DNA from 4 places in the Sphingomonas sp. GCM10030256 genome. Region 1 is predicted to be linked to each of the others. Evidence: predicted binding sites of a transcription regulator. Region 1 holds the regulator's gene; each other region holds the start of a gene.
What was found. The regulator LexA, encoded in region 1, represses DNA repair genes until DNA is damaged. The targets are predictions, from matches to a motif close to GTTCCNCNCTTGTTCT.
Positions count from the first base shown of each region.

Region 1 (7,476 bases):
ACTCCTTGATAGCGTTTGTGACGTGGGGGATGACCTGCACCGTTGCGCCAAGGTAATCGCCGCGCCGCTCGCGGGCGATGATGTCACGGTAGATGCGGCCGGAGGTGACGTTGTCCGACTGGCGCGCCGCGACCCCGGTGAAGCGCTCGTAATGGCCAAGGTCGAGGTCCGTCTCAGCGCCATCGTCCGTGACGTAGACTTCGCCATGCTGGTAGGGGCTCATCGTCCCCGGGTCGACGTTCAGATAGGGATCGAACTTGCGGATGCGGGCTGAATAGCCACGCGCCTGCAGCAAAGCTGCGAGGCTTGCCGAGAGAAGACCTTTGCCGAGCGAGGAGACCACGCCGCCGGTAACGAAAATGAACCGCGCCATGGGAGTCGGGCCTTAAGTCGTAGGCGCGCGGACAGGCAAGCGGATTATCCGCCCGGCGCCGAGTTTTTTGGAACGCCGTGCTTTATTGCGCGAGCGGAACGGCGCCATTGTCGGCCGGCGGCTGGGTGCCGGGCGCGGCGTTGTTCGGCGGAGCCGTGTTCGGCCCGGCTGGCGGAGCGGTCAACGGGTTGCCGCCGGGCTCCAGCGGGCTGATCGGGGCCGGCGCGGGAGCCGTCTGGTTGACCAGCGAAGTATCCACGGTGGCAGCATTATCGCGCGTGCCGGCAATCGCCGCCAGCACGATGCAGAGCACAACGAACACGCCGCCGAGGATGGCGGTGGCGCGGGTCAGGAAGTCCGCCGCGCCGCGAGCAGTCATGAAGCCCGACGAGCTTCCGCCCACGCCCAGCCCCCCGCCTTCCGAACGCTGCATCAGGATGACCCCGCACAGGGCGGCGCCGATAAGCGTCTGGACGATCAGGAGGAAGGTGAACATGGAAGGTCAGGCTTTCGGGAGAATGGCTCGCGGGCACTTAGCGGCGCACGGCCGCAGTTTCAATCTCAAGCGGCGGCGGCGGCCGCTTCGACGATCGGCAGGAAATCGGCGGCCTTGAGGCTCGCCCCGCCGACCAGCGCTCCATCGACGTCGGCGACCGCGAAGATCTCCGCGGCGTTCGTGGCCTTGACGGAACCGCCGTACAGGATCGGCACGCTCGCCCCGGCGCTGCCGTAGGCGGCATGCAGCCTGGAGCGGAGCGCAGCATGCATCTCCCCGATGTCCTGGGTCGACGGCACCTTGCCCGTGCCGATCGCCCAGATCGGCTCATACGCGACGGCCAGGCGATCGGGCACGCCCCGGTCCGCGGCTGCCCCGTGGGGCAGCGAAGCATCGAGCTGAGCGGAAACGATCTCGACCGCCTTGCCTGACACGCGCTCCGCGTCGCTCTCGCCAACGCACAGGATCACCTGCAGCCCGGAACAAAGCGCCGCTTCGGACTTGGCCCGTACGCTTGCATCGTCTTCGCGGTGGGCATCGCGGCGCTCGCTGTGGCCGACAATGGTCAGGCTCGCTCCGGCGTCGTGGAGCATGGCCGCGCAGATGTCGCCGGTGTGGGCGCCCTTCTCCGCGCTGTGGATGTCCTGCGCCCCGATCGGGAAGCCGGGGACCGCCTCGGCCGCCCGGTGGATCAGCGTCGCCGGGACACACAGCGCGACAATGACCCCGCCCATCCGCTGCGCCGCCTCGGCGATCGCGCGGACCTCATCGAGATCGGCCGCGGTGCCGTGCATCTTCCAGTTTCCCGCTACCAGCTTGCGCCGAGTCATCTGATCCTCCCCTTGCTTTGCGCCGCGCCTAGCAGCCAACCAGTCCACCTTGAAGCCCGCCTGCCTTGATGCCTGACCCGGCGGCCCCTAAAGCCCGCATTCCTTTTTTCGCGAGAGCCGCCGCTTCATGCTTTCCTCCTTCCGCCGCCTGTCCAAGTCCAAGGTCGGCACCGGCATCCTGGTTGCCTTCCTGCTGATGATCCTGGCGTCGTTCGCCCTTGGGGACATGAGCAATGTGCTGTCCGGCGGCGGCGGTCTGTCGCAGGGCACTCTGGCAAAGGTCGGGTCGGCGAGCATCACCGAGCAGGACCTGGCCAAGGCGCTCGAGCGTCGCTTGCAGCAGGCCCGTCAGCAGAAGCCCGATGCCACCTACGCGGATATCGCCGGTGACTTCGAATCGATCATGAACGGGCTGATCCAGGAGCGGACGCTGCATGCGTTCGCCCAGGAGCATGGGCTGCACATCTCCAAGCGGCTGATCGACGCGGAGATCGCCCGCATTCCCGGGATGCAGGGACTGGACGGGCGCTTCAGCGAGGCCAACTACCAAGCCTTCCTCCAGCAGCAGCGGTTGACCGATGCGCAGGTCCGGCGGGAGATCATGACCCTGCTGCTGCAGCGGCTGATCCTGGCCCCGGTTGCCGCCAACGCCCGTCTGCCGGTCGGCGTGGCGCGGCCCTACGCATCCATGCTGCTGGAGCGGCGCGAGGGCGAAGTGGCCTTCATTCCCGCGGCCGCGTTCCGTGGCGGCCCCGCGCCGACCGAGGCCGAAGTCCAGCAATATTACCGCGCCAACCAGGCCCGCTACACGGTGCCGGAGCAGCGGGTCCTGCGCATCGCGCGGATTGGGCCGGAGCAGCTGGGCAACCTGGCTCCGACGGACGCGGAGATCGCCGCTTACTACAATGCCAACCGGGCCACCTATGCCGGTAAAGAGGAGCGGGTGATCAGCCGCGCGGTGATCGCCGACCGCAATGCCGCCAACCAGGTTGCCAGCCGCGCCCGCAGCGGCACCTTCGCCGCCGCAGCGGCGCCAGCCGGCTTCAGTGCCGCGGACGTCAGCGTCGGGCCGCAGACCCGCGAACAGCTGACCCAACTGGCGGGAGCCGCGATCGCGGCGCAGGTGTTCGCCGCCGCGCCCGGCGCGATCGTCGGGCCGGTCCAGTCGGACCTCGGCTGGAACGTCATCAAGGTCGAGGGCATTCGCAATACGGCGGGCCGATCGCTGGCCCAGGCACGGGCGGAGATCACCGCAAAGCTGGCCGCGGAGAAGCGCAAGAACGGCCTGGCGGACCTTGTCGCCAAGGTCGAGGATGCGGTGGCCGAGGGACAGAACTTCGCCGAAGTCGCGGCGGCCAATCGCCTCCCGATCGTCCAGACGCCGCCGCTCACTGCCACTGGCGCCGCGCCGTCCAACCCCGGATTCAAGCTTCCCCCTGAGCTCGCCGGGCTGGTGCGCTTCGGCTTCGACATGGCGGCGGACGACGACCCCGTCGTGGAGACCCTGCCGGATGGAGCGGGCTATGCCTTGCTCGCGCCCGGCGAGGTCACTCCGGCGGCCCCTGCCCCGCTGGCCGCAATCCGGGCGCAGGTCGCCAGCGACCTCCTCGACGAGCGCGCGCTCGCCCGCGCCCGCGCCGTCGCCAATGCCGTGCTGGCCAAGGTCAACGGCGGAGCGCCGCTCGCTCAGGCGGTAGCCGGAGCGGGAGTTCCCGGATTGCCCAAGCCGGAGCCGCTGAACGTCCGCCGGCTCGAACTGAACCGCTTTGGACCGCAGGTGCCGGGGCCGCTGCGCATTCTTTTCGGCATGCCCGCCGGCCGTGCGCGCCTGACCGGAGCGCCGGAGGGCCAGGGCTTCTTCATCGTCCGCAACAGCCGGATCACGCCCGGCAATGCCTCGCTGCAGCCCGCCCTGATCTCGCAGGTGCAGGCTGAGTTCAACCAGTCGGCCAGCGAGGAATATGCGGTGCAGTTCCTCACCGCGGCGCAGCAGCAGCTGGGGGTGGAGCGCAACGAAGCAGCGATCGCGGCGGCCAGGAAGCGGCTGATCACCGGCGGCTGATCCTTGCCCTCCGTCCTGGTCATCGACAATGTCGACAGCTTCACCTTCACGCTGATCGATTACCTGCTTGTGCTCGGCGCCGAGGTGCGGGTGATCCGAAGCACGGACATCGGTGTCCAGGACGCGCTTTCGCTGAGTAGCGATGCAATCCTGATTTCGCCCGGACCCGGCAAGCCTGAGGATGCTGGCATCTCGGTTGATCTTGCCCGGGCCTGCATCGACGCGCGGCGTCCGCTGCTGGGAGTCTGCCTTGGCCACCAGGCCATCGCACTCGCCTGTTGCGGCGAGGTCGGCCAGGTCCCGCCGGTCCATGGCAAGACTACCCGAATTCGTCACGATGGCAGCGGCCTGTTCGCCGGACTGCCACCCCATTTTGAAGTCACCCGTTATCATTCGCTGGCGATCACCCTGACCGCCGGGCCGTTGCTCCCCAACGCCTGGAGCGAAGATGACATGATCCAGGCCGTGCGCCACGCCGAAGCCCCGGTGCATGGGGTCCAGTTCCATCCGGAGAGCGTCGCCTCGCAGCACGGCCACGCACTGCTGAGCGCATTTCTTGGCAAGGCCGAACGCAGGGGTTGACGCCTTCAGCAGTGTTCGATAACTGTTCTCCGTCTGTTCACGATGGAGCCCGGCATGCTCACGCTCAAGCAGCGCGAACTCCTCCAATTCATCCATGATCGCCTTGGCGAAACTGGCGTCAGCCCAAGCTTCGATGAGATGCGCGAGGCGTTGGAGCTGAAGTCGAAGTCCGGCGTGCACCGCCTGATCTCGGCGCTGGAAGAGCGGCAGTTCATCCGCCGGCTGCCGAACCGCGCCCGCGCGCTTGAGGTGCTGCGGATGCCGGAAGCGTCGTCGGTCGTTTCTCCTCCCGCGCTGCGGCCGGTGATCCAGGCTGCCAACGATACCGTCGAGATCCCGCTCCATGGGCGGATTGCGGCGGGTACACCGATCGAGGCGCTGCAGGGCACCGAGGGCTTTGCAGTCCCGGCGGCGCTGCTTGGCCCCGGCGAGCATTACGCCCTGGAGGTGTCCGGCGACTCTATGATCGAGGAAGGCATCCTGGACGGCGACTTCGCCCTGATCCGCAAGGTCGACAGCGCGCGGGACGGGGAAATCGTCGTGGCGCTGATCGATGATGCCGAGGCCACCCTGAAGACCTATCGGCGCGAAGGGCGGATGATCCGCCTCGATCCGGCTAACCGGACCTATGAGGCGCAGCGCTATGACGAGAACAGGGTCCAGATCCAGGGCCGCCTCGCCGGCCTCATCCGCCGCTACTGAGATGGCGAAGGCCCGGATCGACTATATCGAGCTGCCGAGCGCCACGGCGCACGAGCTCACCCGCGCGTTCTACGGCAAGGCGTTCGGCTGGACGTTCAGCAACTTCGGGCCGGATTATTCCGCAACGACGACCGGTGATGTCGATGTGGGCTTGCAAGGGGAGCGGGAGGAGGCGCTGGCAGCGCCGCTACCGGTGGTCCGTGTCGACGATCTCGAGGCGGCGTTCGACGCCGTGGTCGAAGCGGGTGGGGTGATCGCCAAGCCGATCTTCAGCTTCCCGGGAGGACGGCGGTTTCACTTCATCGATCCATCGGGAAGCGAACTGGCAGTGTGGCAGTCGGCCGGATGATGGATGGGGCCCGCGGCGCCTGAGCCCAGGGCAGCCCCCCACCTGCTCGGCAACACTCCGCACCTGCGGCGGATCTCCAAGGCGAATGGTCACGCCGCCTGACCGCTCGAGAGTGGTTCTGTCGAGCTTGAGCCAGCGCGGAGTGCACCCGCGGGGCAGGCGCCGCTCGGCGATGACGATGTCGGCTTGGGAGCATGCCTGGGTCAACTCGCCCCAATCGAGCCGCTGGGTCGATCGGATCGCCAGCAGTCCGAGGGTGCGGCCGTCTGCTTCCACGTCGGCGATGCAAGCGTCGGCACTGCACCGGCCGTCCGCTAGCGCCTCCATCGGCAGCGCGTCGCCATCGTAACCCGAGCTTTCCGCGAGCATGTCGCGGATGAAATCGCCGGCCCGTTCCCGGAGCAGTGCCGGCCTGCCATCCTCCCCGACGATCGCGACGTGCCGCCCGTCGCCCGTCACCAGCAGGTCGGGCCGCGGCGCCGCGGCGGCAACGAGCGCGCCGATCGCGAGCGGCACGAGGCCGAGCAGGCGGGCTCGGCTGGTCCAGAGACACAGCCACAGGAAGCCCCCAGCCATCAGCCCAAAGGCCCAGCGCGGCATGGCCGGCAGGATGGCGATCGCTCCCTTTGCCCCGGCAACCCAATGCGCCAGATCGAGCAGGAAGCTGAGTGACCATCCGGTCATGGTCCAGAACGGCGCTCCGAGCCAGATCACGTCGAACAACAATGCCGCTGCCTGCAACGGCATGACCACGAAGGTCGTCAGCGGAATCGCAACCAGGTTGGCGAACACACCGTACAGCCCGGCGCGGTGGAAATGGTAGAGGGCGAACGGCATCAGCGCGAACTCGACGGCCAGGCCGGTCAGCAACAACGAGCCGAGACTTCGCCCGAAGCGCCTCGGCAGCCCCTCCTCCCGCGGCGAGAAGTGCCGCCGCACCCAGGGCGTCGACTGCAGCGCGACGATCGCAGTGACGGCCGCGAAGCTGAACTGGAAGCTGGCGCCGGCCAGAGCCTCAGGCCGGAACAGCAGGACCAGCAAGGCTCCGACCGCGATCAAACGCAGGCTGATCGCCTCGCGGCCGAGTGCCACCCCGACCAGCACCAGAATGGCCGCGATGCAGCTTCGTACAGTTGGAACCTGCGCGCCCGTCAGCAGGGTATAGCCGATCCCCGCCAGTGCCCCCGCGCCTGCCCCGACCAGTACCAGATTGACCCTCAGCGCCAGTCGTTCGGACAAGGCCAGCAGGCGAATGGTCAGCACGAAGGCAGCGCCCACCACCGCCGCGATGTGGAGCCCACTGACGGACAGGAGGTGGGCAAGGCCGCTTCGGCGCATGGCCTCCGCATCCTCCTCCGGCATGGCGCCCTGGTCGCCGGTAGCGAGGGCTGTTGCGATCGCCCCTTCGGCACCGGGCAGCGACTCGCGGATGTGCCGGTCCAGCCGCTCCCGAAACTGCCCAAGCCCGCCGGTCGGCGCGGGCTGGAGCACCTCGACCGACCCCAGCGCGCGCCCGAGCCCGCCAATCCCCCGGAACCAGGCGTCCCGAGCATAATCATGGCTCCCCGGCAGAGCCATCGGCATCGGCGAGGTCAGGCGGGCGCGCAGCCGCACCGTGGCCCCTTCGCCAAGGCCGTGGGGCGGATCGTCATCCGGCATGGAAACCCGTACCCGCGCAGGCAGCGCGGGGTCCGTGGGCGCCAGGGTCAGCCGGATGCTTTCGCGCGCTGCGAGGAACTCGACCCGCTCGACGGAAGCGGTGAACTGAGTGATGGTCGGGCGCTCCACCCGCGGAGCCGCAACCATCTCGCTGCGCGCCCAGATCAGCACCAGGCCGAGGATCGTCGCGGCAAGGAACGCGGCGCAGGCCCGGCCCAGCCGTCCCGTCCCGAAGGCCGCGACCATGATCGCTCCACCGGTGGTCAGGCAGAGGAAGGCAATCCACAGGGACTTGTCGGCGAGCACCAACCAGGCCGAAATGCCGACCGCGAGGCCAACCACCAGCCAGAGCGCAAGCTGCTCGCGTTCCTTTTCGAGAAAGGTTTCGAGTGCCGCGCGCAGCTTCCCGACCTGCATTGGCCA
Region 1 is NZ_JBHTDI010000001.1:1,294,032-1,301,507, reverse strand. Features, by position in the region: gene ACFQPG_RS06525 (CTP synthase) at 1-373, opposite strand, end outside; gene secG (preprotein translocase subunit SecG) at 456-869, opposite strand; gene tpiA (triose-phosphate isomerase) at 935-1,699, opposite strand; gene ACFQPG_RS06510 (SurA N-terminal domain-containing protein) at 1,827-3,761, shown strand; gene ACFQPG_RS06505 (anthranilate synthase component II) at 3,765-4,343, shown strand; gene lexA (transcriptional repressor LexA) at 4,398-5,045, shown strand; partial or broken gene ACFQPG_RS06495 (hypothetical protein) at 4,972-5,310, shown strand; gene ACFQPG_RS06490 (ComEC/Rec2 family competence protein) at 5,233-7,476, opposite strand, start outside.

Region 2 (7,476 bases), on a different contig from region 1:
CCGCCGCCATGTCCGCGCCCGGAGCCGCGAAGTCGAGCCGCGCCGCCCTGCCTGCCTCCGGCAAAGCCCGGTCGCGCGCATCCACCGCCGTGACGGCGATCACGCCGGGATAGGCTGCCGGATATTGAATTGGCGCCGCAGGGCCGTCGTTGCCGACTGCCGCCACCAGCCTGATCCCGCGCCCGGCCAAGATCGCTACCGCTCGCTGCAGCAGCAGGTTGCTAGGGCCAACCAGGCTGATGCTGATCGCGTCAGGCTGCTTCGAGGCCCCCCAGGCGAGCGCCCGCACGATCGCGCTGGCGCTGCCCGCCCCTGCGCTCCCACCATAGACGTCCGCGACATAGAGCCGAGCCCCGTCCGCCGCTCCACGGAAGGCACCGTCCCGGCCGATCAGCAGGGATGCGACCGCCGTACCGTGACCCGTCGCCTTCGCCGCGCCCGCGAAGCCATGCTGCACGATCTTCGCACCCGCAAGGCTCGGATGCGCCGCAACGCCGCCGTCGATCATGACGATGGTGCGGCCGGCGGGCATCGGCGGCGGATTGGCGCCCGCCAACACTGCCCCCATCACCGGCAACAAGGCGCCGCCGGCAGGCTCGTAGACATGGTCGTAATCCGCCGCGAGCCCCGGCGCCGCCTGCATCAGCCGCCGCATCGCCGCCTTGGGCGACATGCGCGCGGGGGCTCGCAGCGTCACGCTGACGATCCCGCCGAGGTCTTCCCGCGCTTCGACCCGAAAGCCGGCTACCGCCGCTGCACGAAGCTGCGCATCGGCAGGATTGATCGCGAGCAGCACGCCGCGTCGGACGGGCAAGCCATCCGGACCCGCGTCGAGCTGCGCCGGATTGCTGCGGATGAGTTCGCCCAGCCGTATCTTCCGGAGCTCCGCCAGAGAGGCCTGCCCGAGGTCGCTTATTCCCTGCCCGACGCCAAGCCGGTCGAGGCTTGGCATGGTCGCCGCGCTGCGCTGCGCTGGTGAGAGGGGCGACAACAGGTTGCCCGCCAGCGGTACATTCTGCACCGTGCTCGGCAGCGGCAGATTGCCGATGGGCAGCGAGGGCAGCAGCTGTGCCCCACCCGCAGTACTGGCGGCGAGTGCGGCGCCCGCCAGCATGAGAGCGGCTAGGGCAGAAGAGCTTCTGGACATTGCAACCAATCCTAATCAGTTCGTCTTTGGGATGAAACGGTGCAGGCGCGTCGTTTCATCCCCCATGGAGAGCAATGAAGACTCAAGACGCGTTTGCCGAAGAGCTCGGAGCAATGCTGCCACGGCTCCGGCGCTTCGCCTTCGCCCTGTCGCGTCACTCGGCGGACGCGGACGATCTGGCGGCGCTAGCGATCGAGCGAGCGCTGCGCAGCCGATCGCAGTTCACGCCGGGTACACGGCTCGACAGTTGGTTGTTCCGCATCACGCGCAATCTCTGGATCGACGAGGGGCGCAGCCGTCAGCGACGCGCGGCGTGGGAAGCCCCGCCGGAAGCGGGCGAACTTCAGGGCTTCGATGGGGCCGCGGACATCGAGCGAGCGGCGGAGCTGGCGAAGGTCATGCGCGCTATGACCGGATTGCCCGACGAGCAGCGCGAGGTGGTCGCCCTGATCATGATCGAGGGCCTCGGCTACCGCGAGGCAGCCGAGTTGCTCGGCCAACCGATCGGCACGGTGTCGAGCCGGCTGGTGCGAGGTCGCAATTCCCTTCTTGCCGCCCTTGGCCAGGAAACTAACGCATGACCGACGACCCCGACTTCTACGCCTGGCTCGACGGTGAGCTGCCCGAGCCGCAAGCCAGCGTCATGGCAGCGAGGGTGGCGGCCGACCCCGGGCTCGCCGCCCTTGCCGAGCAGCATCGCACGCTGGCGGGGCGACTGTGCGATGCCTTCGCGCCGATCCTTTCCGCTCCGCTCCCCGAGCGCCTCCTGACCGCGGCGGAGCCATGGACGGCCGAAATTATCCCCCTCGCTCAGGTGCGTGCTCGCCGGCGCCAGTGGAGCGTCGTGGGGCTCGCCGCGGCCGCCAGCCTGGCGTTTGGGCTGGTGATCGGCGTTGCCATGCGGGGTGGCGAGGGCTCGTATCGGTCCGACAGGGGACAGCTTGCCGCGGCAGGCCCGCTCGACCGCGCCCTCGACCGTCAGTTTGCGGCTGCCGGCGAGCAGCTCGGCATACGCATGGGCCTGAGCTTCAGAGATCGTGACGGCCGCTATTGCCGCAGCTTCACGGCCGAAGGACAAAGCGGGCTCGCCTGCCGGGGTGGCGAGGACTGGATCATCGAGGGACTGGTTCGCCGATCCGGTCAGGAGCAGGGCAACTATCGAATGGCCGGCGGACAGGATCCGGCTCTTACTGCGATCATCGACAGCCGGATGGGAGAGCCGCTCGATGCCCAGACCGAGGCTCAAGCCATCGAGCGGCAGTGGCAACAATAGGCGGATGCCCGTCCGCTTGGTTCTCCTCTCTGCACCAAGACCAGACGGACTGCTGACGGCCACAAACCGTCACGGGAGTAAGTCGCGTGACGTCAGTCCTGTCCGCTGCGCGGCAGGCTGGCCGGCCTGCGCGGTCTCTTCGTACTGCCTCCCGATTGCTGCGCAATCGCTCGCTTGCGCTCGGCCTGCCTCTTGACCTCCATGTTCCCCCTATGTTCTTGCAGGGCATGGACCCCGAACGCCTCTCCACGATTCTCCTGAACGCCCCTGCCTGGGCTCGCCTCGGCCTCACCGTGCGGGATTCGCGCTTGCGCGAGCGGGCGGCCGACGCCCTCGCCGCGACCATCGTTCAGAAACTTGGTGAGCCGGTGCACGTGGTCGATCGGGACCAGCTCGCCCTCCCCCTGTGACGCGGTTGCGACGTGGGCGCCAACACCCGGCTCGACGGCCTCTCTGACCTCGTCAAGCACAAGGCCAACCTGCGGGTCACCTGCCGGACCTGCGACAAGGTCAGCGTCGTCGATGCCCAGCGCTTCAACCGCTATTGCCTGCTCCGTTGCTGGAACACGCAGATCGAGGCGCTTGGTCAGCGGCTGGTCTGCAGCCGTTGCGGCGCCCGCGCCCCGCATCTCAAGGCCACGCGCGAGCGCCCCGGCCCCGACCCATTCCCAAAGGACGAGCGGGCCTGGAAGCTGCTGTTCCGGCGATTGCGCGACTGAAGGGCGCGCCCGGGCGTCTTTGTCGCTGTCCTAAGCAGCCATGATGTGCCCTAAGCGGGCCCATGCCAACACCGCCGCTCCGCCCCGCCCTCCCCCGCCCGGCCCCGCCACAAACAAAAAGACCGGCAGGATCGCTCCCGCCGGCCTCTTTCCGCCTCGCTTCGGGCTGCGATTATTCGCGGTTGCCCATGAAGCTCAGCAGGAACTGGAACATGTTGATGAAGTCCAGGTAGAGCGTCAGCGCGCCCAGGATCGCCGACTTGCCCATCATCTCGGACCCGGCAACGTAGGCGTACATGCTCTTGATCTTCTGCGTGTCGTAGGCGGTCAGGCCCGCGAACAGCAGCACGCCGATCGCGCTGATCGCCATGCTCAGCGCATCCGAGCGCAGGAACATGTTGCCGATCATCACCACCAGGAGGCCGATCACGCCCATCATCAGGAAGGTGCCCCAGCCGCTGAGGTCCTTCTTGGTCGTGTAGCCCCACAGGCTGAGCGACATGAACGCCACCGCCGTCGCGAAGAAGGTCTGCGCGATCGAGGTGCCGCTGTAGATCAGCGGAATGACCGACATCGACACGCCCATTACCGCGGCGAAGGCGAAGAAGAAGGTCTTCATCCCGCCCTCGGACATGTTCTGGGCCTTGAAGCCCATGACCATGACCATGATCAGCGGCGCGAAGATCACCACCCACTTCAGGATGCCGCCGCCAAAGAAGATCGACTGCGCAACACCAGTCATCGCCAGGCCGAGCGCGACAATGCCGGTCAGCAGGACGCCGGACGCCATATAGTTATAGACGGAAAGCATGTAGGACCGCAGGCCCGCGTCGCGGGTGGCACGCGGCACACCCACCGAAACGGCGGGCTGCGCGGCGGTCGTCGTGCGCGGGTCAGACCAGTTCTGCATCGTGAAACTCCATTGGGGTCAGGCAACCGTGCCCGCCTCAACGCATCATATCGGAAAGTTGCTTCGGTGTTTCAAGAAAAAACGGCAGCGAAACGACCTACTTACATGTGAGTTGATGGTGTGAGTTGAAGCGTCCTGCGCGTCGGAGAGTTGGCGGTTGCCTCGGCCGCCATAGCGGGGAACAAGGCCGCATGGCTTCCCACCCTTCCGTGACCCTGGCCGACCGGCTCCTGCGCCCGCTGCTCGGCGCGGCGCACGCGCTGCTCAAGGCGGGCTGGTTCATCCGCCGCCCGCGGACCTTCGGCGCCCACGCCCTGCCGCTCACGCACGAGGGCCGCATCGTGCTGGTGAAGCTCCGCTACGCGCCCGGCTGGCGCCTCCCCGGCGGCGGGCGAGCGGCCGACGAAGCGCCGGCGAAAGCCGTGCTGCGCGAGCTGCGCGAGGAGATCGGCATGACCTCGCACGGCACGGTGCAACTCGCCTGCGAGCTGGAAGAACCGACCGATTTCAAGCGCGACCTCGCCTCGCTGCTGATCGTCCGCGACGTCCGCTACACGCCCCGGCGCTGGTCTTGGGAGGTCGAGCGGGTGATGGAGGTCGAACCGGATGCCCTCCCAGCCGACATGTCCCCGCGCATGGCCAAGTGGATCGCCTTGCTCCGCGCCTGTATTTGACCACGCCATGCACCGCCTGTTCGTCGCTCTCCGCCCGCCGGCGCACATCCGCGATCTCCTGATCGATGCGATGGACGACAGCCCGGAGCTGCGCTGGGTCGGCGACGACCAGCTTCATCTCACCCTGCGCTTCATCGGCGAGGTCGAGCGCCCGCTGGCCGAGGAGATCGCAGCCGCCCTGCAGCGGGTCAGGTCGGAGCCGTTCTCGCTCGCCATCCACGGCGTCGGCCGATTCGACCGGCGCAATGGCGGTGCTCTATGGGCGGGCGTCGAGCCCAAGGCTCCAGTGAGCGCCCTCGCTGCCAAGGTCGACCGTGCCTGCGTGGCCGCGGGGCTCGAGCCCGAACGCCGCGCCTTTCACCCCCACGTCACCCTCGCCCGCTACACCCGCCAAAGCGCCCGCGCGGCGGACTCGTTCGCGGAACGCCACCGCGGGCTGACGTCCGAAGCATGGGAGGTGGAAGAATTAATTTTTTACGAAAGCCATCTCTCGCGGCATGGTCCGCACTATGACGTGGTCGCACGCTACGGATTCACCCCATAAGCCATCTGACCGTGACGAAAACCGGCGCCACCATTGGCCTCCCGTCCGTCGCAACCCCTGGCGAATATCTATTCCGCTGGATAAACAGGGCGCAGGTCGCTGTGTCCAGGTCGGGATGGCCGCTGGAACGCACAATCACGCAGTCCCTCGCTTTGCCGTCTAACCCAACCATCGCGCGGAGGTCGACTTGGCCAACTGCATCCCTCTTGAGAGCGCTTGAGGGGTAGTCGTCGGCGGTAAATACGTTCAGCAACCCTTTCCCTGTTTTCGGATAGGTCGCGATGCGCGCCTGATCGGCAAAGCTGAAGCCCCAACTCGCGAGCACCTGCGCTTCGCACCGGTCCAGCAGTTCCTGCACCGATCTAAAGCTGGTGACCGGAACCCTGATTGTCTTCCCGGCGGCTGAGAATTGCACCCAGGGATGCGCCTCCAGATCCTCAAGTTGCTTGTCAGTTGCTGTGAAGGAGATGATCTGGAAGCCAGACTTCTTGCTCGGTCCGATCAGTGCCGACCGAGAAGGCTGGCGCTCGCGGCCAACGACCAAACTGGCGCGATCCAGACCTAACCCCGTCGGTGATCCCGGCATCTCGAAAAGCACGCTATAGTATGGCGACAAGAATTTGGATTCGAACCCAACGGTAATCTTCCGGTCCCCTCGAACAAAGCCTCGAAGCGCCATGCACTGGTTCTTTTCGAAGCGGACCACCCACTTGCCGCTCGGCTGCCACTCTCCTGAGGGACTTGCCCCGGCGGACCCAGCCACCATACTCAATACCAACGCAAACCGGGCGAGCCCCATCGCCTCATCCTTTCCGTTCCCCGTTCGGCTCCCTATCTGTGCCCCGGCGCTTCGCCGCCGCCAAGCCCTTCCGCTTGCCCCGTGAACAAATCTGGAACAGACTGCTCCCATGCTGACCCATATCAAGAAGCTTCGGTGTTCCGAATGCTGACTCACATAAGCGTCCGCGGTGCGAGGGAGCACAACCTCAAGAACGTCTCGGTGGATATCCCGCGGGACAGCCTGACGGTGATCACCGGCCTGTCCGGCTCGGGCAAGTCCAGCCTCGCGTTCGACACCATCTATGCCGAAGGGCAGCGCCGCTACGTCGAGAGCTTGTCCGCCTACGCGCGCCAGTTCCTCGAGATGATGCAGAAGCCGGACGTCGAGCATATCGACGGCCTCTCCCCCGCCATCTCGATCGAGCAGAAGACCACCAGCCGCAACCCGCGCTCGACTGTCGCCACCGTCACCGAAATCTACGACTACATGCGCCTGCTCTGGGCGCGGATCGGCGTGCCCTACTCCCCCGCCACCGGCCTACCGATCGAGGCGCAGCAGGTCAGCCAGATGGTCGACCGCGTCATGGCGCTGCCCGAAGGCAGCCGCCACTACCTCCTCGCTCCCGTCGTTCGCGGCCGTAAGGGCGAGTATCGCAAGGATCTCGCCGAGTGGCAGAAAGCCGGCTTCACCCGCGTCCGCATCGACGGCCAATTCTACGAGATCGACGAAGCCCCCGCGCTCGACAAAAAGTACAAGCATGACCTGGAAGTCGTCGTTGACCGCATCGTCGTCCGCAATGGCATCGAAAGTCGCCTCGCCGACAGTTTCGAAACCGCGCTGAAGCTAGCGGAGGGCCTCGCATATCTCGACCCCGCCGACGTCCCTCATCCCGAAGGGGCTGATCGTACAGGTGTCGCGGCCGCTCTGCAGGAAGCCGCGGACCGCGCTGTCCTCGCCTCGCATGCCCCTCTCGGCCGCATCACCTTCAGCGAAAAATTCGCCTGCCCGGTCAGCGGCTTCACCATTGCCGAGATCGAGCCGCGCCTGTTCTCCTTCAACGCCCCGCAAGGCGCCTGCCCCGCCTGCGACGGCCTCGGCGAGAAGATGGAATTCGACGAGGACCTGGTCGTTCCAAACCACGAGCTCACGCTCAAGAAGGGCGCCGTGGTACCCTGGGCCAAATCCCAGCCGCCCTCGCCCTACTACATGCAGGTGCTCGCCAGCCTCGCCCGCGCCTACGACTTCACCCTCGACACCCCCTGGCGCGACCTCACCCCCGACCAGCAGCGCGTCATCCTGCACGGCACCCAAGGCGGGCCCGTCACCCTGCGCTTCATCGACGGCAAGAAGAGCTACGAGGTCAAGAAGCCGTTCGAAGGCGTGATCGGCAACCTCAACCGCCGAATGCTCCAGACCGAGAGCGCGTGG
Region 2 is NZ_JBHTDI010000002.1:603,505-610,980, forward strand. Features, by position in the region: gene ACFQPG_RS10770 (S8 family serine peptidase) at 1-1,114, opposite strand, end outside; gene ACFQPG_RS10775 (RNA polymerase sigma factor) at 1,222-1,728, shown strand; gene ACFQPG_RS10780 (anti-sigma factor family protein) at 1,725-2,420, shown strand; gene ACFQPG_RS10785 (DUF6771 family protein) at 2,648-2,830, shown strand; gene ACFQPG_RS10790 (hypothetical protein) at 2,843-3,139, shown strand; gene ACFQPG_RS10795 (Bax inhibitor-1 family protein) at 3,312-4,049, opposite strand; gene ACFQPG_RS10800 (NUDIX domain-containing protein) at 4,241-4,723, shown strand; gene thpR (RNA 2',3'-cyclic phosphodiesterase) at 4,731-5,267, shown strand; gene ACFQPG_RS10810 (energy transducer TonB) at 5,257-6,066, opposite strand; partial or broken gene uvrA (excinuclease ABC subunit UvrA) at 6,211-7,476, shown strand, end outside.
Region 2: a site for LexA is predicted at 2,624-2,639, ahead of ACFQPG_RS10785 (DUF6771 family protein). Genes of this name have one in related genera too.

Region 3 (7,476 bases), 1.1 Mb from region 1:
GAGTCAGGCGCGGCGGCGCGGCGGCATTGGCCGGCTGTTGTCCGGGCTGCGGCCGTTCGCGCTGCTTGCGATCCTGCTGACGCTGTGGCCGGCGTTCGATCCGGCGCTGGTGGAGCCGCTCGGGCCGCTGGCGAGCGACCCGGAACGCGTCTCCGCCACCTTCACCCGCTGCGGTCGCGGCCGCGGCGACGCCTGCGTAATCGACGGTGACACCTTTAAACTCGGCGCCCGCAAGGTTCGGATCATCGGCATCGACGCGCCGGAGGTGAAGGGCCAGTGCGCCAGCGAAATCGCGCTGGCCGAACGGTCCACGCGCAAGCTTCAGGCGCTGCTCAACCAGGGTGCCTTCACGATGACGGGCCGGGTCGGCGACATGCAGGACCGCTATGGCCGCGACCTGCGCACGCTGACCCGCGATCGGCCCGGCGGGACCATTCAATCGATCGCCGAGGACATGCGCGCCAGCGGCCTTGCCCGCCGCTACGTCGGCTTCAAAGTCGGCTGGTGTTGAGGATCGTTCTGCCGCTTCTGGCCGCCGTCGCCACAGCAAGCTGCATGGGTCTGCCAATGCGCAACGAACGTGAAGGGGTGGAGGTCGGCGTCGCCTTCGATACGGCGGGGGAGCGCGGCAGCTTCGCCGACGGGCTGGCCGATCCCGGGGCCGGGCGAGCGGTCACGCCCGACGATCCTGTGCGGATCGCCTCGGTCAGCAAGCTGGTGGTGGCGATCGGGGTGATGAAGCTGGTCGAACTCGGCCGGCTCGACCTCGATGCCGACGTGTCCGACATGCTGGGCTACACGGTGAAGCCGCCCGGCCGCCGCAGACCACCCGTCACCCTGCGGATGCTGCTCAGCCACACCAGCGGGCTGCGAGACCATGACGACCAATATGCTATCCCCTTGGGTGAGCGGCTGGAGGCCGTGCTGCGTTCGCCGCACAGCTGGGACCCGGCCCACCCGCCCGCCAGCGGCTATTTCACTTATTCCAACCTCAACTTCGCGGTCGTCGGCTCCGTCATGGAGCGCGCCACGGGCGAGCGGTTCGACCGCTGGATCCGGCGCCAGGTGCTCGACCCGCTGAAGATCGACGGCTGCTTCAACTGGCCGACCTGCAGCGACGCCGCGATTGCCCGGGCGGTGGTGCTGACCCAGGACGGCAAGCCCATCCGCGACGATCTTCGCAGCCGCCGTCCCGATTGCCCGGTGTTCGTCCGCGAAGGCCAGCCCTGCGACCTGTCCCGCTGGGTGGCAGGGGAGAATGGAGCGCTGTTTTCGCCGCAGGGTGGCCTGCGGATTTCCGCGCGTGGCCTGGCGAGAATTGGGCGGATGCTGCTGAATGGGGGCACACTCGATGGCGCACGAATCCTCTCCCGGGCCTCTGTGGAGGAACTGCTTCGTCCACAGTGGCGCTTCAACGGAAGCAACGGTGCCACCGATGACGGCTTCTATTGCAGCTATGGTCTCGCGAGCCAGCAGATCGGGATCGGAGGGCAGGGCTGCAGCGACGACGGCGCAGGGGACGGCACCCCGCGGGTGGGACATGCCGGCGAAGCCTATGGCCTTCGTTCCGGCCTCTGGATCGACCGCGTCCAGCGCACCGGAGTCGCCTATTTCGTCACCGGCCTCGCCGCTGACCCGCCACGCGGCCGAAGCGCCTTCCGCCAGTCCGAGGAACAGGCGTTTCGGCGATCACTTTCCTTGCTTCGCCCGACCCGCCACAAGGGCGAGGCTGACGTGGGGGAACGCCGCCGATGACCCTCCTGCTGGCTCCATTGCTTCTCGCCGCCACTGCGATCGATCGGCCCGCCAGGCGCACGGCCAGTGACGCACAGATGACGAGCATGGATGCCTATTTCGGCTGTGCCTTCGGGGCGGTGCGCGCGGCCCGTTCGGAGGGACTTGCGGCAGGCCGGTTCGGCGAATGGCTCCACCGCCTGTGCGGGGCCGAGGAGGCGGAGCTTCGTCGTCGCTCTGCTGCGCTCGGACGGGCCCAGGGCCTCTCCCATGCTGCGGCGCGGCGCAAGGCCGACGCCGCGGTGGACGCCGCTCGGGCCGATATGATCGGGCTTTATTCCCGGCGCTGACCCCGATGCGCTTTCGTGGCCACGTCAATCCACAAAAAAGTCGGTTGCCGATAATTTACCGGCTTGCGTCCGCCTGCGCTTCAAAGCACAACATCTGGTAGCGGATCGGGGGGACCAACGCACAACATTGTGGTTGGCGCTGGGGATAACTATATCTCTGGCGGAGAGGAGACGCGTCCCTGTGAATAGCGGGGACAAGCGCCAAACCCTCCCGATTTCGCCTTGTCCGGATGCGGCACCGACCGCAATCTGGTAGGAACGAAGAGTGAACAGCGGCCAGCGAGTCGCTGCAGGGAGAGCGAACATGGACTTCTCGAGCAGCAGCAGCGTCAGCAGCGACGACGTGACGGCGAACGATGCGGGCGGCAGCAAGTCGATCGACTCGCGGCGCTTTCCGGTCGCTACCGACCCCAGCCGCGATTCTCTCCTGACCGACTTTGGCAAGGACACGCTGAAGGACCGCTACCTGCTTCCTGGCGAATCCTACCAGGACCTGTTCGCCCGCGTCGCCGCAGCTTACTCGGACGATGCGGAGCATGCCCAGCGCATCTACGACTATATCTCCCGGCTGTGGTTCATGCCCGCGACCCCGGTCCTGTCCAATGGCGGCACCGGCCGCGGCCTTCCGATCAGCTGCTACCTCAACAGCGTGTCCGACAGCCTGAACGGCATCGTCGACACCTGGAACGAGAATGTCTGGCTCGCCTCCAAAGGCGGGGGCATCGGCACCTATTGGGGCAACGTTCGCGGCATCGGCGAGCCGGTCGGCCTCAACGGCAAGACCAGCGGCATCATTCCCTTCGTCCGGGTGATGGACTCGCTGACGCTGGCGATCAGCCAGGGCTCGCTGCGCCGCGGCTCGGCGGCCTGCTACCTCGACATCTCCCACCCGGAGATCGAGGAGTTCCTCGAAATCCGCAAGCCGTCCGGCGATTTCAACCGGAAGGCATTGAATCTCCACCACGGCGTGCTGGTTACCGACGCCTTCATGGAAGCGGTCCGCGAGGGCGCCGAGTTCGAGCTCAAGAGCCCGAAGACCGGCGAGGTGCGCGGCTCGGTCGATGCCCGCTCGCTGTTCCAGAAGCTGGTCGAGACCCGCCTTGCGACCGGCGAGCCCTACATCATCTTCATCGACCAGGTGAACCGGTCGATGCCCAAGCACCACCGCGATCTCGGCCTCAAGGTCACCACGTCCAACCTGTGCTCCGAAATCACGCTTCCGACCGGCAAGGATCACCTCGGTGCTGATCGCACCGCGGTCTGCTGCCTGTCGTCGCTGAACCTGGAAACCTGGGACGAATGGAACGGCGACAAGCGCTTCATCGAGGATGTGATGCGCTTCCTCGACAATGTGCTGTCCGACTACATCGCCCGCGCGCCCGACGAGATGGCCCGCGCCAAATATAGCGCGGAGCGCGAACGCTCGGTCGGCCTTGGCGTGATGGGCTTCCACTCCTTCCTCCAGGCCCGCGGCCTGCCCTTCGAAGGCGCGATGGCAAAGTCCTGGAATCTCAGGATCTTCAAGCACATCAAGGCGCAGGTCGATCAGGCGAGCATGATGCTCGCGCAGGAGCGCGGGGCCTGCCCCGACGCGCAGGACATGGGCGTGATGGAGCGCTTCTCCTGCAAGATGGCGATCGCGCCAACCGCGTCCATTTCGATCATCTGCGGCGGCACCAGCGCCTGCATCGAGCCGATCCCGGCCAACGTCTACACCCACAAGACGCTGTCGGGCAGCTGGTCGATCAAGAACCCGCACCTTGAAAAGCTGCTGGCGGAGAAGAGCAAGGACAGCGCCAACGTCTGGAACTCGATCCTGGAGCAGGGCGGCAGCGTGCAGCACCTCGACTTCCTCACCCAGGAGGAAAAGGACACGTTCAAGACCAGCTTTGAGATCGACCAGCGCTGGCTGCTCGAACTCAGCGCCGACCGCACGCCCTACATCGATCAGGCACAGTCGCTGAACCTGTTCATTCCGGCCGACGTCGACAAGTGGGACCTGATGATGCTCCACTTCCGCGCGTGGGAGCTGGGCATCAAGTCGCTCTATTACCTCCGCAGCAAGTCGGTGCAGCGCGCCGGCTTCGCGGGCGGGGTGGAAGCGGACAACACCGCCGAAGCACCCAAATACGAACTGGCCACCACGGACTACGACGAATGCCTGGCGTGTCAGTAAAGCGCAGCGCGCTCGGCACAGCGGAGCGGGACGGTGAGGGTCTGTCGTCATGACCCTCCCCGACATCCTCAGGCTGCTCGCGGCCATCCTCCTCATCGCCGCCGGCGTCTGGCAGTACCGCCGCCGCGCCCGCGATCCGGAGAATGCCAGCTACGGCAGCCAGTCCGGCGTGCTCCTGCTCGCTGTGGGCGTGATCCTCGCCATCTACGCGCTCGGCGGCCTCGACTATCGCCCGAGCCCGTCGGAGATCGAGCGGGCGCGATGACCGGCTTTTCCTCCTTGCATGAACGAACCGCGACTGCTGTTGTTGCGAACGAATCGCAACAAACCTCGGAGTCGTTCAATATGCGCAAGTGGCATCGCTGGCTGTCGGTCCTGTTCGGCCTGTTCATGCTGTGGATCGCGGTCACCGGCGTGCTGAGCCATGTCGGCAGCCTGGTGAACGACGCGCGCCAGGTCGCGCTCGCCGCCGCGCCCGCCGGCTTCGTCTGCCCCGAGACCATGAACTGCCGGCCCAAGCCCGCGCCCGGCGGGTGGAACCTTGGCCTGCTTCACCATCTCCATTCCGGCGAGACGTTTGGGCCGATCGGCACCGCCATCGCCATCCTGAGCGGCCTGACCCTCATCTTCTTCAGCATCTCGGGACTATGGATGTACCTGCAGATGCTCCGCGGTCGCCTAGTCAAGGCGGGCGGCGGCAAGGCGGTCCGCGGTGGAAAGCTGTTCTGGTGACCACCGCCCAGACCCTCCAGCTGCTCGCTGCGGCCTTGCTGATTCTGGCCGCCATCCTCAACCTCGGCCGCGCCCGTCGTCACGAGGATGCGTTGAAGGCGAAGAACGCCCGCACCTCCGGCTGGCTGTTCCTTGCCGCCGGAGCCCTGTTCTTGGTCCTCGCTTTGGGGTTCCGCGAGTGAGCGGCGCCACCCTCGCTTTCCTGGTCGTCGGCATCCTCGCCGCGCTGGTCGGGGCCGGCATGCTGGTTGCCGCCCTGCGCGGCCGCCCCGGCGAGTCCCGCAAGTCGACCGGCCTGCTGATCGCCGGAATGATGGTCCTCGCCTTCGGCCTGGTCCTCGCCGGCTTCGCCATCGCCTGGACCACCACCGAACCTTACGATTTCTCCACTTCCAACGCGGGAGCCAACTGATGCCTCTCCTCCAAGCCAACAAAGCCTACAAGCCGTTCGAATACCCCTGGGCGTTCGAATATTGGAAGCGTCAGCAGCAGATCCACTGGATGCCGGAGGAAGTGCCGCTTGGCGAGGATTGCCGCGACTGGGCGCAGAAGCTCTCCGACCACGAGCGCAACCTCCTCACCCAGATCTTCCGCTTCTTCACCCAGGCCGACGTCGAGGTGCAGGACTGCTACCACGAAAAATACGGCCGCGTGTTCAAGCCGACCGAGATCAAGATGATGCTGACCGCGTTCAGCAACATGGAAACGGTCCACATCGCCGCCTACAGCCACCTGCTCGATACCATCGGCATGCCCGAAAGCGAGTATAGCGCCTTCCTCCAGTACAAGGAGATGAAGGACAAGCACGACTATCTCAGCACCTTCGGCGTCGACACGGACGAGGACATCGCCAAGACGCTGGCCATGTTCGGCGGCTTCACCGAGGGGCTGCAGCTGTTCGCCAGCTTCGCCATGCTGATGAACTTCCCGCGCTTCAACAAGATGAAGGGCATGGGCCAGATCGTCAGCTGGTCGGTCCGCGACGAGAGCCTTCATTGCGAAGGCATCATTCGCCTGTTCCACGCCTTCACCAAGGAACGCGACTGCCTGACCCCCGCGGTCAAGGACAGCATCATCGACACCTGCCAGAAGACCGTCCGGCTGGAGGACGCGTTCATCGACCTGGCGTTCGAGCAGGGCCCGGTCGAGGGCATGACCCCCAAGGCGATCAAGAAGTACATCCGCTACATCGCCGACTGGCGCCTCGGCCAGCTCGGCTTCCAGCCGATCTACATGGTCGACGAGCACCCGCTCCCCTGGCTCGCCCCGCTGCTCAACGGCGTCGAGCACGCCAACTTCTTCGAAACCCGCGCGACGGAATATTCCAAGGCGGCGACCAAGGGCGACTGGAACAGCGTCTGGGACAGCTTCGACCGCCGGCAGAAGGCGAAGGCGGGCGCGGGCGATGCGGCGAACGAGGGTGAAGGTGAGGGCGGCCTGTTCGAGGCTGCCGGGGTGGCGGCGGAGTAGTATGCGGCACTCCTAGGCTCACCGGCGATGCGAAACTTAGTTCCTAAGATCGCATCGCCTGCTCGCCACCCGAAGCAAGCGGGATAACATTTACAACTCTGGAGTGGTGCCGTCGTATTTGTCCCTTTGCTGCACTTTCAATCTGAGCGCCAAATCTCTCCGCTTTACACGTGTCAAGAAGCTACCCTTGGCGTTAGGTTTGAGAGTGCCCAACCGACCAATCATAGTTTCCGCGACCGTACTTCTCAGAGCGGAAGCTTCCTTTTTATTCTATTGAAGTCTTAATAGAGTTTCGCTGATCTTCAACATAAGCACGTTTGTCAAGTAGAAATGCGGCCTGATTTGACGCTCTAAGGTCTCCGCCAACCTAAAAGATCCTTTACTCCGATGTCAGCCAAGATGAATAATCGAAGTAGCTGCCCCTCAAGGTCGTCTTTTATTATCAGCGCGTAGAGCCGGCGCAGGCCGGCCCGCCTGCGCCTGTGGGTGACAGGACCGACGTCACGGATTAACTCCGTGACGGCTGCTTCACCGATGCGCGTGGCCGCGATGCGGACCCTTCAGGTTTGGATCACGATCGAATGCTGGCTCGGCGACCAACCGGCGGCCGAGGCCGAGGCCAGCGCAATAATCGCCAGCGCTAGCGCGAACGCCACCACGCCGATCACCGCGTTGCGCTTGTCGCGCTCGTTGCGGTCGTGGAGCGACAGCGTCTTGGCGGGCGGCGGCGGATCGCGGCGGATGCGCGACACCCGGACGGGCGCCGCCAGGTCGACGGTCTGCTTTGCCGTGGGGAGCGGTCGTGCCATGGGCCGGTGACTACAGGGGCTTGGGTTAGCAAGCGGTTAGCGGGGCCGTCGAACGCGGCGCTCCGCTCATGCCCGGCGCCGCTCCCGCGCCCGTTCGAACAAGGCGGCCTCGTTCTTCAGCCGGCTGCGCTCCAGCACCTCGGTCGTGTCGCAGCCCGCCTTGGCGTTGCAGCGGCCGTGGGTCAGGCACAGATTATCGAGTGAG
Region 3 is NZ_JBHTDI010000001.1:232,187-239,662, reverse strand. Features, by position in the region: gene ACFQPG_RS01035 (thermonuclease family protein) at 38-511, shown strand; gene ACFQPG_RS01030 (serine hydrolase domain-containing protein) at 568-1,755, shown strand; gene ACFQPG_RS01025 (hypothetical protein) at 1,752-2,084, shown strand; gene ACFQPG_RS01020 (ribonucleoside-diphosphate reductase subunit alpha) at 2,389-4,260, shown strand; gene ACFQPG_RS01015 (hypothetical protein) at 4,310-4,525, shown strand; gene ACFQPG_RS01010 (PepSY domain-containing protein) at 4,606-4,992, shown strand; gene ACFQPG_RS01005 (hypothetical protein) at 4,989-5,174, shown strand; gene ACFQPG_RS01000 (hypothetical protein) at 5,171-5,404, shown strand; gene ACFQPG_RS00995 (ribonucleotide-diphosphate reductase subunit beta) at 5,404-6,462, shown strand; gene ACFQPG_RS00990 (hypothetical protein) at 7,023-7,271, opposite strand; gene ACFQPG_RS00985 (hypothetical protein) at 7,338-7,476, opposite strand, start outside.
Region 3: a site for LexA is predicted at 2,340-2,355, ahead of ACFQPG_RS01020 (ribonucleoside-diphosphate reductase subunit alpha). Genes of this name have one in related genera too.

Region 4 (7,476 bases), 250 kb from region 1:
CGTACGGGCTGGCGGGGGCGAGGATTGGGTGCGCGGTCGCCGATCCGGCGATCATCGCCACCATTGCGCGGGTGTCGCCGCCCTACCCGCTGCCCGGGCCGTCGATCGCCGCGGCGCTGACGGTGCTTGGTCCCGAGCGCATGGCGATTCAGGCCGAGAGGACTGCCCGCATCCTCGCCGGCCGGGAGTGGCTGGCGCGGGAGCTTGCCGGGGTTTCGGAGATCAAGCGCGTCCGGCAGGGCGGCAACTTCCTGTTCCTCGAGGTCGCTGATCCTGGCGATCTCGCCCGTCGCCTGAAGGCCGCAGCGATCCGGGTCCGCTTCCGGCCCAACGCCGCGCCCGGCGGCGTTCGGGTGACGGTCGGGACCGAGGCGGAGAACCGCGCGCTGCTGGCGGTGTTCGGGCTCGGCAAGCAGGGCCGGCCATCCCGCCGCGCCGATCTGGTGCGCGACACCAACGAGACCCGCATCGCACTGGCGATCGACCTTGATAGCGCTGAACCGCGACGGATCGGGACCGGCATTCCCTTCTACGACCACATGCTTGACCAGGTCGCGGCGCACGGCGGGTTCAGCCTGGTACTGAGCTGCCAGGGCGATCTCGGCGTCGATCCGCACCACAGCATCGAGGATGTCGCCATCGCGCTTGGCGAGGGGCTCCGTCAGGCGCTTGGCGACAAGAGCGGGATCGGCCGGTTCGGCTTTGCCCTGCCGATGGACGAGACCCGCGCCGAGGTGCTGATAGACCTGTCGGGACGCCCCTTCGCCCGCTTCGACGGCCAGTTCGCAACCGAGGCGGTGGGGGGGCTGCCGACACAGATGGTGCCGCACGTGTTCCGCAGCCTGGCTGACAGCTTGCGGGCCGCGATCCACGTCCGGGTCGAGGGCGACAACGACCACCACAAGGTAGAAGGCTGCTTCAAGGCGTTCGGCCGGGCGCTCCGGTCCGGGCTGGCGATCGAGGGCAAGGCGGGCGAACTGCCGAGCACCAAGGGCACGCTGTGAATTCGCTTGCGATCCTTGATGTCGGCTACGGCAACACCGACTCCATCCGGCTCGGCTTTGCCCGGCTTGGCGCCGAGGCGGCACTCGCCTCCGACGCGAAGCAGGTCGAGGGGGCGGAGCGGCTGGTGATCCCGGGGGTCGGTTCGGCGGGGTTCGCGATGGCGCGCCTGGCGGAGCTAGCGCTGGTCGAGCCGCTCCGCCGCCGGACGGGGCCGACGCTTGGCATCTGCCTTGGCATGCAGCTGATGTTCGACCATTCGGAGGAGAGCGACACGGCTTGTCTCGGCCTCGTCGAGGGGCGGGTTCGCGGCCTCTCGCCGGCGCCGGGCCATCCGGTGCCGCACATGGGCTGGAGCCGGCTGGAGTGGGTGCACGGCGAGATCGGGCTTGCCGAATCAGATTATCTCTACTTCGCGCACAGCTTCGCCTGCGACGACGGTCCGGCCACGGCCGCCCGCGCAAGCTACGGTCAGGCGAGCATTCCCGCCGCCCTCCGCTCCGCACGCTTGTGGGGTGCGCAATTCCACCCGGAGCGCTCGGCGGCGGCCGGCGCGCGCTTCCTCCAGGCGTTCCTGAGCGCATGAAGCTCATCCCGGCCATCGATCTGATCGGCGGCCGCTGCGTGCGCCTGGCGCAAGGCGATTTCGCGCGCGAGACCATCTACTCGGACGACCCGGCCGCGGCGCTGGCCGGCTTCGCCGAGGGTGGGGCGGAGGTCGCGCACCTCGTCGACCTCGACGGAGCCCGCGCCGGCGAGCCGCGGCAGCACGACCTGTTCGCCCGCCTGGCGAAAAGCTCGCCTCTCGCGCTCCAGGTTGCCGGCGGGTTCCGGACCGAGGTGCAGGTTTCGCAGGTGCTCGACGCGGGAGTGGAACGGGTGGTGATCGGAAGCCTGGCGCTGACCGATCCGGAGGCGTTCGCCCGCATGCTCGACCGCTTTGGAGCGGAGCGGCTGACGCTGGCGCTGGATGTCCGGCTGGAGAACGGCTCCGCGATGGTGGCGACGCACGGGTGGAGCCTGGGATCGAGCCAGACCCTGGCCGAAGTGTTGCGCCGCTTTCCCGCAGTCCGGCACCTGCTGGTCACCGACATCGATCGCGACGGCATGCTGAGCGGTCCCAACACGCCGCTGATGCAGGGCATTGTCAGGGACTTCCCGCAAGTGGACCTGCAAGCTTCCGGGGGGGTGGCGACGATCGGCGATCTCGATGCCCTGCGGCGGGCCGGAGCTTCGGCGGCGATTGTCGGGAAGGCGATCTGGGAAGGCCGGTTCACGGTTGCCGAAGGGGTCGCCCATGCCCGCGGCTAGGATCATCCCCTGCCTGGACGTGGCCAATGGGCGGGTGGTCAAGGGCGTCCGCTTTCGCGACCATCGCGATGTCGGCGATATCGTCGATCATGCGCTCCGCTACCGCGACGAAGGCGCCGACGAACTGGTGTTCTACGACATTACCGCCAGCCCCGACGGGCGCAGCGTGGACACTGGATGGGTGCGGCGGGTGTCGGCACTGATCGATATTCCGTTCGCTGTTGCCGGCGGCATTCGCGACGTCGAAACCGCCGCGCGTTGCCTTGCCGCCGGCGCGGACAAGATCAGCATCAACTCCCCGGCGCTCGAACGGCCGGAGCTGGTCGCCGAGCTGGCCGAGGCGTTCGGGCGACAGTGCGTCGTTCTCGGCATCGACAGCCGCCGTGGGCCCGACGGCCGGCTGACCGTCAAACAATATAGCGGCAGCCCCGACGCGGCCCGCGACTCCGGACGCGAGACGGTGGCGTGGGCACGAGAAGCGGTGAGTCTTGGCGCCGGCGAGATCGTGCTCAACTGCGTCGAGCGCGATGGCGTTCGGCAGGGCTACGATCTCGATCAGTTGGCGGAGCTGATCGCGGCGGTGGAGGTGCCGGTGATCATCTCGGGCGGCGCGGGGGAGGAGAAGCATTTCGCCGAGGCCTTTGCCGCCGGTGCGAGTGGCGCGCTGGCCGCCAGCGTGTTCCATGATCGCCGGATCGCGATCCCTGAACTCAAGCGTTACCTCGCCGGGCGCGGCATCGAGGTGCGCCCATGATCGATCCGGCCACTCTGGACTGGACCAAGGCTGACGGCCTCATTCCCGCGATCGTACAGGACTCCGCCAGCGGCGAGGTGCGGATGCTGGGCTACATGGACCGGGGTGCCCTAGAGGCCACGCTCCGCGATGGCTTCGTCACTTTCTTCAGCCGGTCGCGCAGCGCCCTGTGGCGCAAGGGGGAGAGCAGCGGCAACCTGCTCGAGCTGGTCGAGGTCCGCACCGACTGCGACCGCGATGCGCTCCTGGTCCTCGCCCGTGCGCGGGGTCCGACGTGCCACACCGGAAGCGAGAGCTGCTTCGGCAACGAGGCTGTGCCCGGGACCGGCTTCCTGGCCAGCCTCGCGGCAATGCTGGCCGAGCGCGCCAAGGCCGATCCCGGGCAGAGCTATACCGCCCGGCTGGTCTCCGGCGGGGTCAAGCGAATCGCGCAGAAGGTCGGTGAAGAAGGCGTGGAGGTCGCGCTGGCGGCGGTCGGCGGAACCCCGGACGAGGTCACGTCGGAAACGGCGGACCTCCTGTACCACCTGAGCGTGCTGCTGCCCGAGGCGGGCAGCTCGTGGGAGGAGGTAATGGTGGAGCTGAAGCGCCGTCACGCGAGCAGCGCGACCGCCTCTTCGTAGAGTTCGCGGCTGGCGGCTGCGACCACGTGTCCGCCTTCGAACGTCGTGCCACCCGTCCAGTCGCCGATCGCTCCACCGGCCCCACGCACGACCGCGACCAGCGCGTCATAATCGTGCGGGTGGAGCCCGCTTTCGATCACCAGGTCGATGTCCCCGGTCGCGACCCGGGCGTAGGCCATGGCGTCAAGTCCGTAGCGGGTCAGCCGGACGGCCCGCCGGACCCGGTTCACCGCTTCCAACTCCTCCCAAGGGAAGAGGAACGGGTCGGTGGTCGAGAAGCGCGCGTCCGCCAAGGTGGTGCAGCCGCTGGTGCGGACGGGCGCGCCGTTGCGGCGGGTCTCGCCATCGACGGCGATCAGGGTTTCCTCGATCGCGGGAAGGTCGATCATCCCGGCGATATGCCGCCCTTTGTCCAGCAGTCCGACCAGCACCGCCCAGCTCGGCAGCCCGCAAATCAGCGCTCGGGTGCCATCGACCGGATCCAGGCTCCAGCGGATTGGCGAGTCGCCGCGGGCGAGGCCATATTCCTCACCCCAGATGCCGTGATCTGCGAAGGTCCGTTCGATCAGGCTCCGTAATGCCCGCTCGGCGGACCGGTCCGCGGCGGTGACGGGATCGTAGCCGCTGGCCGCCTTGTTCTCACCGACCAGGCCGGCGGCGGTCTCCTGCCGGATCGCGGCCCGGGCTGCGGCGGAAAGCTGTTCGAAGAAGGCGCGGTCCACCGTGCGCCATCAGCAGGTCGGCAGGGGATGGGCAAGTCATTGGCGCATGAAAGGACTCGCTGAACCCGCATTGACTCCCATCGGCAGCAGGAACAAAACACGAACATCTGCTGTTCCGAGTCGAGCCGTGACTGTTCAACCCTCTACCATTGCCGAGTTGCGTGCCAAGTTGCGCGCCATCGAAGGCGACGGGCAATGCTCGCGGCCGGTGCTTCCGTTCGCCCTCGACGCGGTGGACGGGCGGCTTGCCGATGGGGGCGTTCGGCTGGATGCGCTGCACGAGGTGGCGGGGGAGGGCGCCGGCTGGGGCGACGATGCCGCGGCGGTGCTGTTCATGGCCGCCATTGCCGCGCGGACCGGAGGGCCGATCCTGTGGGCGGTCCGTTCCCGCGACCTGTTCGCGCCCGGGCTCTATCAGGCCGGGCTGGACCCCAAGCGGGTGCTGTACGCCGAGGCGCGGGACGATGCCGAGTTGCTCGCGCTGATGGAGGAAGGACTGCGCCACCGTGGCCTAGGGGCGGTGATCGGCGAGGCCAAGCGGGTCGCCATGGCCTCGACCCGCCGGCTGCAGCTTGCCGCAGAGGGCGGTGGCACAATCGCCCTGCTGCTGAAGCGCGCGGCGCGGGGAGGCGGCGATCCGCTCGGCATCCCCTCTGCCGCCGTGACCCGCTGGCGGGTGGCGAGCGCGCCGTCTGTGCCGGTCCCGTGGGACGGGCTCGGCCGCGCCTGCTGGCGCCTGGCCTGCGTCCGCCAGCGCGGCGGCGATCCTTTCGAACTGCAAGTGGAGGCTCCAGATGAGACGGGTCGCCTCGCTCTACCTGCCGGACTGGTCGATCGACCGGCTGCGGCGGACCGAGCGCCGCTCCGCGCCGTCGGCTGAAGCTGACGGCCGGGCCGCTTTCGATGCTCTCGGCGCCGAGGCTGCAGCCGAGCGGGCGAATCACTGCTCCGTGCCCAGGGAGGGCGGCTGGCGCCCCGGTGCGCGCTGGGCGCAACAAAGACAGCCGGATCCGGGCAGTAGCCTTGCCGACTCACGTGAGGAGGTCGAGGCGGCGATCGAGGGGCTGCCGCAGCACCGCCGCCCGCCGCAGCGCGAGCTTGGCCGGGTCAGCGTCGCCGCCGACAATCCGTTCAAGAAGCCTGTCCTGAGCGGGGTCGGAGAAGGACTGTCGCGCCCGCCCGAGGAGAGGGTTGCTCCACCGGCCATGCTGCGCGAGCTGTCGCGCCGCACGGAGGCGGTCGAGCACCCGTTCAGAGCGATGCAGTCGGACGAGGTTCGAATGAACCTTTCGCAGGCAGCGGCCCTGCCCCCGCTGCAATTTCCCGGCGAGGATGCGCCGGCCAAGGCTGGTCGCGGGGCCGCGCTGCGGAGCGGCAGCAAGCGCGATCGCTACCGCAAGGAGGCGCCGCACGGCTCGCTTTCCATCCAGCGCGCCGCCGCGATGCCGCCAGTGCAATTTCCCGGCGAGGACATGGCGGCACGCCGCGCCCGGCACTCTCCCCGCCGCAGCGCTCGCGATGGGCATGGCGGCGAGGCGGGCTATATCGCTCCGCCCTCTTTGGCGCAGCTTGCCGCCATGCCCGCAGTGCAGTTCCCGGGCGAAGGGCCGCATCCCGACAATCATGGCAAGAGCGAGCCGACCGCGCCGACTTACGGCCAGGGGCGCTTTTTCCAGACCGGCCGGACGCTGGGCAGCATGGTGGCGCGGGTCTGCCGCGACGATGAGGCGGGCACCGCGGCCGACTTCCTGCCGCCGAACGAGCCGCCGCTGGTTACCACCCACAAGGTCGGCCCGCGGGTGGAGATCGCCGCCGTCAATCCGACAGCCCGTGCGCTTGGCCTGACACCTGGCACCGCGCTGACCATGGCTCGCGCGCAAGTGCCGGGGTTGGAGGTTCGCGCTGCCGATCCGGACGGCGACGCTGCCGACCTCCGTGCGCTGGCTGAACTGCTCGCCCGCCGCTGGGCTCCGACCGTGGCGATCTCCGATGCGGACGGACTGTTCATCGACCTGACCGGGGTTGCGCACCTTCACGGCGGGGAACAGCGGTTCGCCCGCCGTCTCGTCCGCCTGCTCGCCCGGCACGGCTTTGCCGCGCGAGTGGCGATTGCCGACACCATCGGCGCGGCCTGGGCGCTGGCGCGGTTCGGGGCGGGAGCCATCCAGATCGTCCAGCCCGGCAGGCACGGGGATGCAGTTGCCGCTTTTCCCGTGTCCGCGCTGCGTCTTCAACCCGCCGCACTGGAACTGCTCGCCCGCCTTGGTGTCGACCGGATCGGCCAGCTGTTCGCCATGCCGCGTGCCCCCTTGGTACGACGGTTCGGGCAGGCGATCGTGCAGCGGCTGGATCATGCCACCGGTCGCTCGCCTGAACCATTGGATCCGGTGGTGCCGCCCACCGCCGTTGTCGTGGAGCAGCGCTTCGCCGAGCCGATCGCCACGGCCGAAGCGATCGAACATTGGCTCGGCATCCTGATGCCGCGGCTTGCTGGCGCGCTGGCCGAGGAGGGACAGGGCGCGCGGGCGGTCGAGTTGATCGCGGCGCGGGTGGACGGGGTGCCCCAGCGTCTGCGCCTCGGCTTCGCGCGGCCAACCCGCGATGCCGCTCACATGCTGCGCCTGGTGCTTCGCCGCATCGAGGAGATCGAGCCCGGATACGGGATCGATGCGATAGCGCTCCACGTCCGGCGCGCCGATCCTCTCGGGGCCGAAGCCTTCGGTGCCGCGCTGGCGGAGGGCGAGGAGCCGGACCTGGCCCCGCTGGTCGATGCGCTCGCCAACCGGATCGGGGCGGAGCGGGTGTGGCGGATGGAGCCGGTGGAAAGCGAGGTGCCCGAACGGTCGGTCGCCACCGCTCCGCCGCTCGAACCGCCACGCGCGCGCGGCCCAAGGCTCAAGGCTGACGACGTCCGCTTGCTGGATGGCCGCGCGCCCGACCACCCCTGGCACCCGCGCTGGCCCCGCCCGGTTCGGCTGCTGCGCCGGCCCGAGAGGGTCCAGCATGTGATGGCCGAGCTGCCCGATCTTCCTCCCCGCCGGTTCACCTGGCGCGGCACCGCCTA
Region 4 is NZ_JBHTDI010000001.1:1,042,986-1,050,461, forward strand. Features, by position in the region: gene hisC (histidinol-phosphate transaminase) at 1-1,004, shown strand, start outside; gene hisH (imidazole glycerol phosphate synthase subunit HisH) at 1,001-1,588, shown strand; gene ACFQPG_RS05080 (HisA/HisF-related TIM barrel protein) at 1,585-2,313, shown strand; gene hisF (imidazole glycerol phosphate synthase subunit HisF) at 2,300-3,067, shown strand; gene hisIE (bifunctional phosphoribosyl-AMP cyclohydrolase/phosphoribosyl-ATP diphosphatase HisIE) at 3,064-3,690, shown strand; gene ACFQPG_RS05095 (inositol monophosphatase family protein) at 3,660-4,412, opposite strand; gene ACFQPG_RS05100 (ImuA family protein) at 4,540-5,292, shown strand; gene ACFQPG_RS05105 (DUF6504 family protein) at 5,207-7,476, shown strand, end outside.
Region 4: a site for LexA is predicted at 4,502-4,517, ahead of ACFQPG_RS05100 (ImuA family protein). Genes of this name have one in related genera too.